One region of the Pseudonocardia halophobica genome, then DNA from elsewhere that is predicted to be linked to it. Evidence: riboswitches for the same ligand, from Rfam matches in the RefSeq annotation. Region 1 holds a riboswitch; the other holds the start of a gene.
What was found. A riboswitch is a leader RNA that binds a small molecule or an ion and turns the genes downstream of it on or off. The one in region 1 is predicted to bind cobalamin.
Positions count from the first base shown of each region.

Region 1 (4,403 bases):
CTGGGCCCGGACGTCGAGGTCATCGACGCCTCCAAGATCCCGTACGGCCGCGCGATGGCGCAGCAGCGGATCAACGAGCTGCTGATCGAGCACGCGAAGGCCGGCAAGTTCGTGGTGCGGCTCAAGGGCGGCGACCCGTTCGTCTACGGGCGCGGGTTCGAGGAGGTCCAGGCCTGTGCCGAGGCCGGCGTACCCGTCACGGTCGTCCCCGGCATCACCAGCGCGTTCGCCGCGCCGGCCGTCGCGGGGATCCCGGTCAGCCACCGCGGGGTGGCGCACGAGATCGTGGTGGTGTCCGGGCACGTCGCGCCGGACGACCCGCGCAGCCTCGTCGACTGGCAGGCGCTCGGCCGGATGCGCGGCACGGTCGTGCTGATGATGGCCGTGGAGCGGATCGCGCAGTTCGCCGCCGCGCTGATCGAGTACGGCCGGCCCGCGGACACCCCGGTCGGGGTGATCCAGGACGGCACCACCCGCATCCAGCGCACGCTGCGCGCCACCCTCGGCACGGTCGCGGTGCAGGTCAAGGAGCAGGAGATCAGCCCGCCGGCGATCGTCGTGATCGGGCCGGTCGCGGGGCTCGCGGCCCAGCGGTGAGCACCCCGCCGGTGCTGCACCTGGTCCGGCACGGCGAGAGCACGTGGAACGCCGCGGGGCTGCTGCAGGGCCGCACCGCGCACGTCGGGCTGACGGCGCGGGGCCGGGCGCAGGCGCGGGCCGCGGCGGAGGCGCTGCAGGTCGGCACCGGCGCGCTGGTCCTCACGAGCCCGCAGCGCCGGGCGGCCGAGACGGCGGCGGTGGTCGGCCGGGTCCTCGGCCTGCCGGTGCGCGAGTGCCCCGGCCTGCGCGAACAGTCGCACGGCGACTGGGAGGGCCGCCCGGCCGCCGAGTGCGCCGGGGTGCTGGCCGGTGCGGAGCCGGACTGGGCCCCGCCGGGCGGCGAGACGGGCCGGGAGCTGCACGCGCGGGCCGGCCGGGTCCTGCGCGCCCTACCTGCGGCCGGATCGGTCGTGCTGGTCACCCACGGCGAGACGCTGCGGGCCCTCGTCGCCGCCGCCTGCGGGCTGGGGGTCGAGGAGGCGCCCCGCGAGGTCCCGGCCAACGGCACGGTCGTCGCGCTGCGGCCGGTCGGGCGCGGGAGGTGGGCGCGGGCGGAGGACCTGGCTCCGCACCGCTAGGAGGTCGTGGAGCGGACGACGGGACTCGAACCCGCGACCCTCACCTTGGCAAGGTGATGCGCTACCAGCTGCGCTACGTCCGCATCTGCACCCGGTCTCCCGGGGCCGCCGGGCTGTTCGCTCCGACGCCGACCACAGTACCCCACCTCGGAAGGCCTCCGACCAGGGGGTGATCACCGAGCGCGACGGACCCGTGCGGTATATGGCCTCACCGGTCGACCGGGTGTGACGCCCGGCCGCTTGATTCTCCGCCCGCGGCGTGGTGTCGTCGTGGGCGACGGCAGTGGAGGAAGCCGGTGTGAATCCGGTGCGGTCCCGCCACTGTGACCGGGGAGCGCGTCCCCGCCCGATGGCCACTGCCCCGAGGGGGTGGGAAGGCCGGGGACGCGCGTCGATCCGGGAGCCAGGACACTCGCCGCCGTCGCAGGTTTCGACGATGAGGGCGCGGACCCTCGAGGAGGCCAGGATGACCGGCGACGGTCGCGACACCGCTGCGCGCACTCCCACCGTGACGGTCCTCGGTGCCGGCGGGGGTGACCCGGACGCGGCCGAGGGCGCCGACCTGCTCGCCGCCGCCGACGCCGTGCTCACCACCCCGGACGTCGAGTCGACGGTCCTGTTCTACGCCGAGGCCTGGCGCGTCGAACGCCTTCCGGACCTGGCCGGGGCGGCCGCCGCCGTCGCCGACATGATCGGTCTGGGGGCGACGCACGTGGTGCTCGCCGTGCACGGTGACCCCGCGTCGAACCCGGGCTGCCGGGCGCTGCTCGACGGCCTGCGCGTCGCCGGGATCGAGGCGGTCGCGCGGCCCGGCGTCTCGGTCGTCCCGCCGCGGCTGAGCCCGATGCCGTGGTGACGGGGGACTTCTACGAGGTCGTCCACGGTCGTCGGGACGTCCGGACCGGGTTCCTGCCGGACGAGCCGGTCTCGGACGCGGCGCTCCGCCGCGTGCTCGAGGCCGCGCACGCCGCGCCGAGCGTGGGGTTCTCGCAGCCCTGGGACTTCGTCGTGGTGCGGGACCGGGCGACCCGCGAGCGCGTGGCCGAGCTGGTCGCGGCGCAGCGGGCCGCGTTCGCCGCCTCCATGCCGCGCGCCCGGGCGGCGGCCTTCGGCGCGCTCAAGGTGGAGGCGGTGCTCGACACCCCGGTCAACGTCGTCGTCACCTCGGAACCCACGCGCGGCGGCCGGCACGTCCTCGGCCGGTACGGGCGGCCCGAGATGGCCGCGCACTCCACGGCCTCGGCGGTGCAGAACCTGTGGCTGGCCGCGCGCGCCGAGGGCCTCGGCGTCGGCTGGGTCAGCTTCTTCGACGACGCCGGCCTGCGGGCCCTCGCCGACCTGCTCGGGCTGCCCGCGCACGTCGAGGTGGTGGCGTACCTGTGCGTCGGGCACGTGCGGGAGTTCGCGCCGGAGCCGGAGCTGGCGAGCGCGGGCTGGGCCCGTCGCCGCCCGCTGCGGTGGGCGGTGCACCAGGAGCGGTACGGAGACCGGGCGCTGCCCGGGGAGGTGGCGATGACCCTGCTCGACGAGACCGTGGCCGCGATCCGGCCCGCCGACGCCACCGCCGAGGCGGAGGCGCGGGACCGGCTCGACCGGATGACCAAGCCACGCGGCTCGCTCGGCCGGGTCGAGGACCTCGCGGTGCGGCTGGCCGGGATCGCGGGGCAGTGCCCGCCGGAGGTGCCCGAGCCCGCGGCCGTCGCCGTGTTCGCCGGGGACCACGGCGTCCACGCCCAGGGCGTGACGCCGTGGCCGCAGGAGGTCACGGCGCAGATGGTCGGGAACTTCCTGGCCGGCGGGGCCGTGGTCAACGCGTTCGCCCGCCAGCTCGGCGCCGAGGTCCAGGTGGTCGACGTCGGCGTCGCGGCGCCCCTCGACCCGGTGCCCGGGCTGCTCCCGCGCCGGGTCGCCGCGGGCACCGCGGACATGACGGCCGGTCCGGCGCTGACCCGCGACCACGCCCGCCGGGCGGTCGAAGCCGGCATCGAGGTGGCGCGGGATCTCGTCGCCGCCGGCAACCGCTGCCTGATCACCGGCGACATGGGCATCGCCAACACCACCGCCGCGGCCGCGCTGATCTGCGCCGTCACCGGGGCGGACCCGGCCGAGGCGACCGGTCGGGGCACCGGGATCGACGACGAGACGCTCGTCCGCAAGACGGACGTCGTCCGGCAGGCGCTGGCCCTGCACTCGCCGGATCCGGCCGACGGGCTCGGGCTGCTGGCCGCGTTCGGGGGGCTCGAGCACGCCGGCATCGCCGGGTTCGTCCTCGGCGCCGCCGCGCTGCGCGTCCCGGTGCTGCTCGACGGCGTCAACGCGGGGGCGGCCGTGCTCGTGACCTCGGTCCTGGCCCCCGACGCCGTGGCGGCCTGCGTCGCCGGGCACCGCTCCGCCGAGCCCGGGCACCGGATCGCGATGGCGCACCTCGGCCTCGACCCGCTGCTCGACCTCGGGATGCGGCTGGGGGAGGGCACGGGCGCGCTGCTCGCCCTGCCGGTGGTGCAGGGAGCGGCGCGGGCGCTCGCCGACGTGGCCACCTTCGACGCCGCGGGGGTGGCGGACAAGGACGCGTGAGGAGCGAAGGGCGCCTCGTCAGTGCGCCGATGAGGGCAGCCGCCAGCTCTCGACCGGGTCGGCGAAGGAGAGGGCAGGGTCGTCCGCGGCGAAGGTCCGCGCCGGACCGGGTCCGGTCGCCCGCGTCTCGAACCGGACGGTGACCCGCCCGTGCCCCGCGCCCTGCACCCAGCCGTGCCCGTGCTCGGAGTGGGCGACGTCGTCGCCCGCCCGCCACGGGCTCGCCGGGTCGCGGGGCCCGTGCCGGCCGCCCGGGCGCGGTCCGAACTCTGTGCCGGGCTCCGGGTGGGCCTCCTCCGAGGTCTCGACGGTGAGCACCGTGTCCGCCCCGGCGTCGTCCGCGGGCTCCGCGAGCGGGGCCGTGGTCCAGCCCGACGCCGACGGGACGGCCTCGAACAGCGCGGGCGGCGGGCTCTCCGCGAGCCCCGAGAGCGACACCCCGACCAGCCGCACCCCGCCCTCGGGGACCGCGGTGCGGGCCAGGCGCTGCGCGACCGCGGTGAGCGTGGCGAGGTCGGTGGAGGCGAAGGCGGTGGTCTCTGAGCGGGTATGGGTCTCGAAGTCCGCATTACGCGCCTTCACCGTGACGGTGCGGGCGGCCCGGCCGTCGACGACGAGCCTGCGGTGGGCCGCCGCCGTCATGCGCCCGAC
Region 1 covers NZ_CP192046.1:3,216,223-3,220,625, forward strand. Annotated here, with positions in the region: gene cobA (uroporphyrinogen-III C-methyltransferase) at 1-597, shown strand, start outside; gene ACQP04_RS15500 (histidine phosphatase family protein) at 594-1,178, shown strand; tRNA gene ACQP04_RS15505 (tRNA-Gly) at 1,186-1,261, opposite strand; cobalamin riboswitch at 1,422-1,613, shown strand; gene ACQP04_RS15510 (hypothetical protein) at 1,645-2,034, shown strand; gene cobT (nicotinate-nucleotide--dimethylbenzimidazole phosphoribosyltransferase) at 2,031-3,752, shown strand; gene ACQP04_RS15520 (DNA polymerase IV) at 3,771-4,403, opposite strand, start outside.

Region 2 (4,403 bases), 1.1 Mb from region 1:
CATGTAGGAGCCGTAGAAGAGCGGGTCTCCCTCGGCCAGCAGCACGACGTCCCGGCCCGCCGCGAGGTGCGCGGCGAGGCGCTCGGCGGCCTCGGCGTAGAACTCGTCGATCGCGCCCTGGTAGCCGCCCGGGTGGTCGACGGTCTCCGTGGTCACCGGGTAGACCAGCGGCTCCTCGATCTGGCCGCCGCGCAGGTGCGGCTCGGCGATCCGCCGGGCGATCGAGCGGCCGTGCCGGGCCGAGTGATAGGCGATCACGTCCGCGGCGCCGATGAGCCGGGCGGCCTTGATCGTGACGAGGTCGGGGTCGCCGGGGCCGAGGCCCACCCCGTAGAGGGTGCCGGTCATCTACAGCTCCTGCTCGCTGGCCAGGGCGTTCAGCGCCGCCGCGGTGATCGCCGAGCCCCCGCGCCGGCCGTGCACGACGAGGTACTCGAGGTCGGTGCGCGCGGCGAGCGCCTCCTTGGACTCCGCGGCGCCGATGAAGCCCACGGGGATGCCGAGGATCGCGGCCGGGCGGGGCGCGCCCGCGTCGATCATGTCGAGGAGGTGGAACAGCGCGGTCGGGGCGTTGCCGATGGCGACCACGGCGCCGTCGAGCTTGTCCCGCCACAGCTCCAGCGCCGCGGCCGAGCGGGTGTTGCCCAGCTCCCGGGCGAGGTCCGGCACCCGGGGGTCCCGCAGCGTGCAGACGACCTCGTTGTCCTTCGGCAGCCGGGCCCGCGTGACGCCGGAGGCCACCATCATCGCGTCGCACAGGATCGGCGCGCCGTCCTGCAGGGCCTTCCGGGCGGCCGTGACGACGGCGGGGGAGAAGCCGACGTCGCCGGTCAGGTCGACCTGGCCGCAGGCGTGGATCATCCGGACGACCACGTAGGCCACCTCGGGCGGGAGGGCCGACAGGTCGGCCTCGGCCCGGATCGTGGCGAAGCTCCGCCGGTAGATCTCCGCGCCGTCGCGGATGTAGTCGCTGGTCATGCGGGGTGTTCTCCGGTCGGTGCGAGGACGCTGAGCGCGGTGGACAGGTCGGGGACGGTGCGGTCGTCGAGGCGGTAGGTGCCGTCGGGCAGGGCGACGACGTCGAGGTGCGCCTCGTGCGGTGCCCCGCACCGCCGCTCGCACCCGACGACGTGGGCGCGGGGGAGATCGAGCGCCCGGCCCAGCACCTCCCGGACGTCCGCCCGGACGTCCGCGTGCGACTTCGCGCAGCCCGGCCGGCCGGCGCAGGCGCTGAGGGCCAGGGCGGGCGCGTCGGCCGTGAGCACGAAGCCGTGGGCGCGCAGGCGTTGCCGGGCGTCGGGCGCGGGATCGGGCAGCACCAGCGTGCGCCACGGGGTCACGATCGTCTCGGGTGCCGCGGCGGCGAGCCCCCGCAGCTGGGCGGCCGAGATCTCGCCCAGGACGGGGGCGACGCCGAGGGCCTCACCGCCGTCGTCACGGGGGATCGGGCCGATCGGAGCCCGCGACTCGCCGAGCTCGCGACTCGCGGTGCCGGAGCTCGCGATCCGCGGTGCCGGATCTCCCGACCCGCGGGCGAGGGCGGCGGCGATCCGGGCCGGGGCGTCCGGGACCTCGGTGGCGCGCCAGGCCCCGGCACAGCCGGACCGCTCCTCCTCGCGGAGCGTGAGAAACACCTCAGCGGCGGCGACGAGCAGGCCGGGCGCGTCCGCCGGGACGCAGGACACCGCCGTCGGCACCCCGGCGACCTGCAGGAACCCGTGATCCCGCGCCTCCGCGACCCAGCACAGGTCCGGGCGCTCGGCGGCGACGTCACCTCTCCCGTCGTCCAGGGCGAACAGGAACCGGCCGGGCAGCGCGGCGAGCGCCGGGCGGGCGCAGAGGGCCTCGTCGAGCGCACGGGCCAGGCCCCGGACGTCCGCCCGCCCGCCGGTCAGCCCGGACAGCGGTGAGGCCAGGACGTTGCGCACCCGCTCGTGCGACGGCGCCGGGATCAGGCCGACCGCGGCGAGCCGCGAGACGAGCCGCGGGTCCTCCCGGTCCAGGCCCCTGAGCTGCAGGTTCCCCCGCGAGGTGAGGTGCACCGCGCCGTCGCCGAGCTCCTCGGCGCACGCCGCGAGGACCCGCAGCTGGGCCGCCGCGACGACCCCGCCCGGCAGGCGGACGCGGGCCAGGGCGCCGTCCGCCGCGTCGTGCGGCGCGAGCACGCCGGGGCAGGCGTCGGCGCGCGAGCGGGCGGCGGGCGCAGGGGTGGGCACGGCAGCACTGTAAACACGAACCGGACCGCTTGACGCGGAGTGATCCCGTTGCGGAGAGTGGGCCCGGAACAACCGCATACGGCGAGCGGGACCCAGGAAGACCGGTGCGAGTCCGGCGCGGTCCCGCCACTGTCACCGGGGAGCAGACCCCGCACGGACGGCCACGGGGAGACCTGGAAGGCCGGGGCGAGCGCGGATCCGGGAGCCAGGACACTGACCCGCCCGCCGCGCACCACCCACGACCCGGGACGCGGATCCCGCAGGAGAGGACCTTCGATGAGCGCTGCCCCGACCCCCCACGGCCCGGGGCGGATCCTGCTGCTCTCGACCTCGGACACCGACCTCCTGTCCGCCCGGGCCTCCGGCGCCGACTTCCGCCTGGCCAACCCCAACCGCGTGCTGCTCGACGAGCTGCCGGCGATGGTCGCCGAGGCCGCCGTCGTGGTCGTGCGGGTGCTGGGCGGGTACCGGTACTGGGAGGAGGGGCTGGACCTCCTCCGCGCCTCCGGCACCCCGCTCGTCGCGCTCGGCGGCGAGATGGCTCCCGACGCCGAGATGATGGAGCTGTCGACGGTCCCCGCCGGCGTCGCGGCCGAGGCGCACACCTACTTCGCGCAGGGAGGAGCCGGGAACCTCCGCCAGCTGCACGCCTTCCTGTCCGACACCGTGCTGCTCACCGGCGAGGGATTCGCGCCGCCGGTCGCCCTGCCCGAATGGGGAGTACTGGAGCGTTCCGCGGCGCCCGCGCAGGGGCCGACCGTCGCCGTGCTCTACTACCGCGCCCAGCAGCTCGCCGGGAACACCGCGTACGTCGAGGCCCTCTGCCGGGCGATCGAGGCCAAGGGTGCCACCCCGCTGCCGATCTTCTGCGCCTCGCTGCGGCAGGCCCCGGCCGAGCTGCTGAAGACGCTCCGCCAGGCCGACGCCATGATCGTCACGGTCCTCGCGGCCGGGGGGACCAAGCCCGCGTCGGCGCAGGCCGGCGGCGAGGACGAGGAGTGGGACGTCGCGGAGCTCGCCGCGCTCGACGTCCCGATCCTGCAGGGCCTCTGCCTCACCTCCAGCCGCGCCGCCTGGGACGAGAACGACGACGGGCTGTCCCCGCTCGACGTCGCCACCCAGGTCGCCGTGCCCGAGTTCGACGGCCGGCTGATCACGGTGCCGTTCTCGTTCAAGGAGGTCGACGCGGACGGCCTGTCCGTCTACGTCCCGGACGAGGAGCGCGCGGCCCGGGTCGCGGGGATCGCGGTGCGGCACGCCGACCTACGGCGGATCCCCAACGCGGACAAGAAGATCGTGCTCATGCTGAGCGCGTACCCGACCAAGCACGCGCGGATCGGCAACGCGGTCGGGCTGGACACCCCGGCGTCGACGGTCGCGCTGCTGAAGGCCATGGCGGCGGCGGGCTACGACGTCGGGGACTTCCCCGGCGTCGAGGCGGGGGACGGCGACGCACTGATCCACGCCCTGATCGAGGCGGGCGGCCAGGATCCGGACTGGCTCACCGAGGAGAAGCTGGCGGGCAACCCGATCCGCATCTCCGCGGCGCAGTACCAGCGCTGGTTCGACACCCTGCCGGAGGACTTCCGTTCCGGGGTGATCGAGCACTGGGGCGCGGCACCCGGCGAGCACTACGTGCAGAACGGTGACATCGTCGTCGCGGCGCTGCGGTCCGGGAACGTCACGCTGATCGTCCAGCCGCCCCGCGGCTTCGGCGAGAACCCGGTGGCGATCTACCACGACCCGGACCTGCCGCCCTCGCACCACTACCTCGCGGCCTACCGCTGGCTCGCCGCCCCGGTCGCCGACGGGGGCTTCGGCGCCGACGCGGTGGTCCACATCGGCAAGCACGGCAACCTGGAGTGGCTGCCCGGCAAGACGCTCGGCATGTCCGCGTCCTGCGGCACCGACGCGGCGCTCGGCGACCTCCCGCTGGTCTACCCGTTCCTGGTCAACGACCCGGGCGAGGGGACGCAGGCGAAGCGCCGGGCGCACGCCACGCTCGTCGACCACCTGATCCCGCCGATGGCCCGCGCCGAGACCTACGGCGACATCTCCCGCCTCGAGCAGCTGCTCGACGAGCACGCCAACGTCTCCGCGCTCGACCCGGCCAAGCTCCCCGCGATCCGGCAGCAGATCTGGACGCTGATGACCGCGGCGAAGATGGACCACGACCTCGGGCTGGAC
Region 2 covers NZ_CP192046.1:4,361,932-4,366,334, reverse strand. Annotated here, with positions in the region: gene ACQP04_RS20760 (precorrin-2 C(20)-methyltransferase) at 1-348, opposite strand, end outside; gene ACQP04_RS20755 (precorrin-8X methylmutase) at 349-978, opposite strand; gene cobG (precorrin-3B synthase) at 975-2,216, opposite strand; cobalamin riboswitch at 2,310-2,432, shown strand; gene cobN (cobaltochelatase subunit CobN) at 2,493-4,403, shown strand, end outside.
Region 2: linked by a shared signal. The riboswitch ahead of cobN (cobaltochelatase subunit CobN) and the one ahead of ACQP04_RS15510 (hypothetical protein) in region 1 are both predicted to bind cobalamin.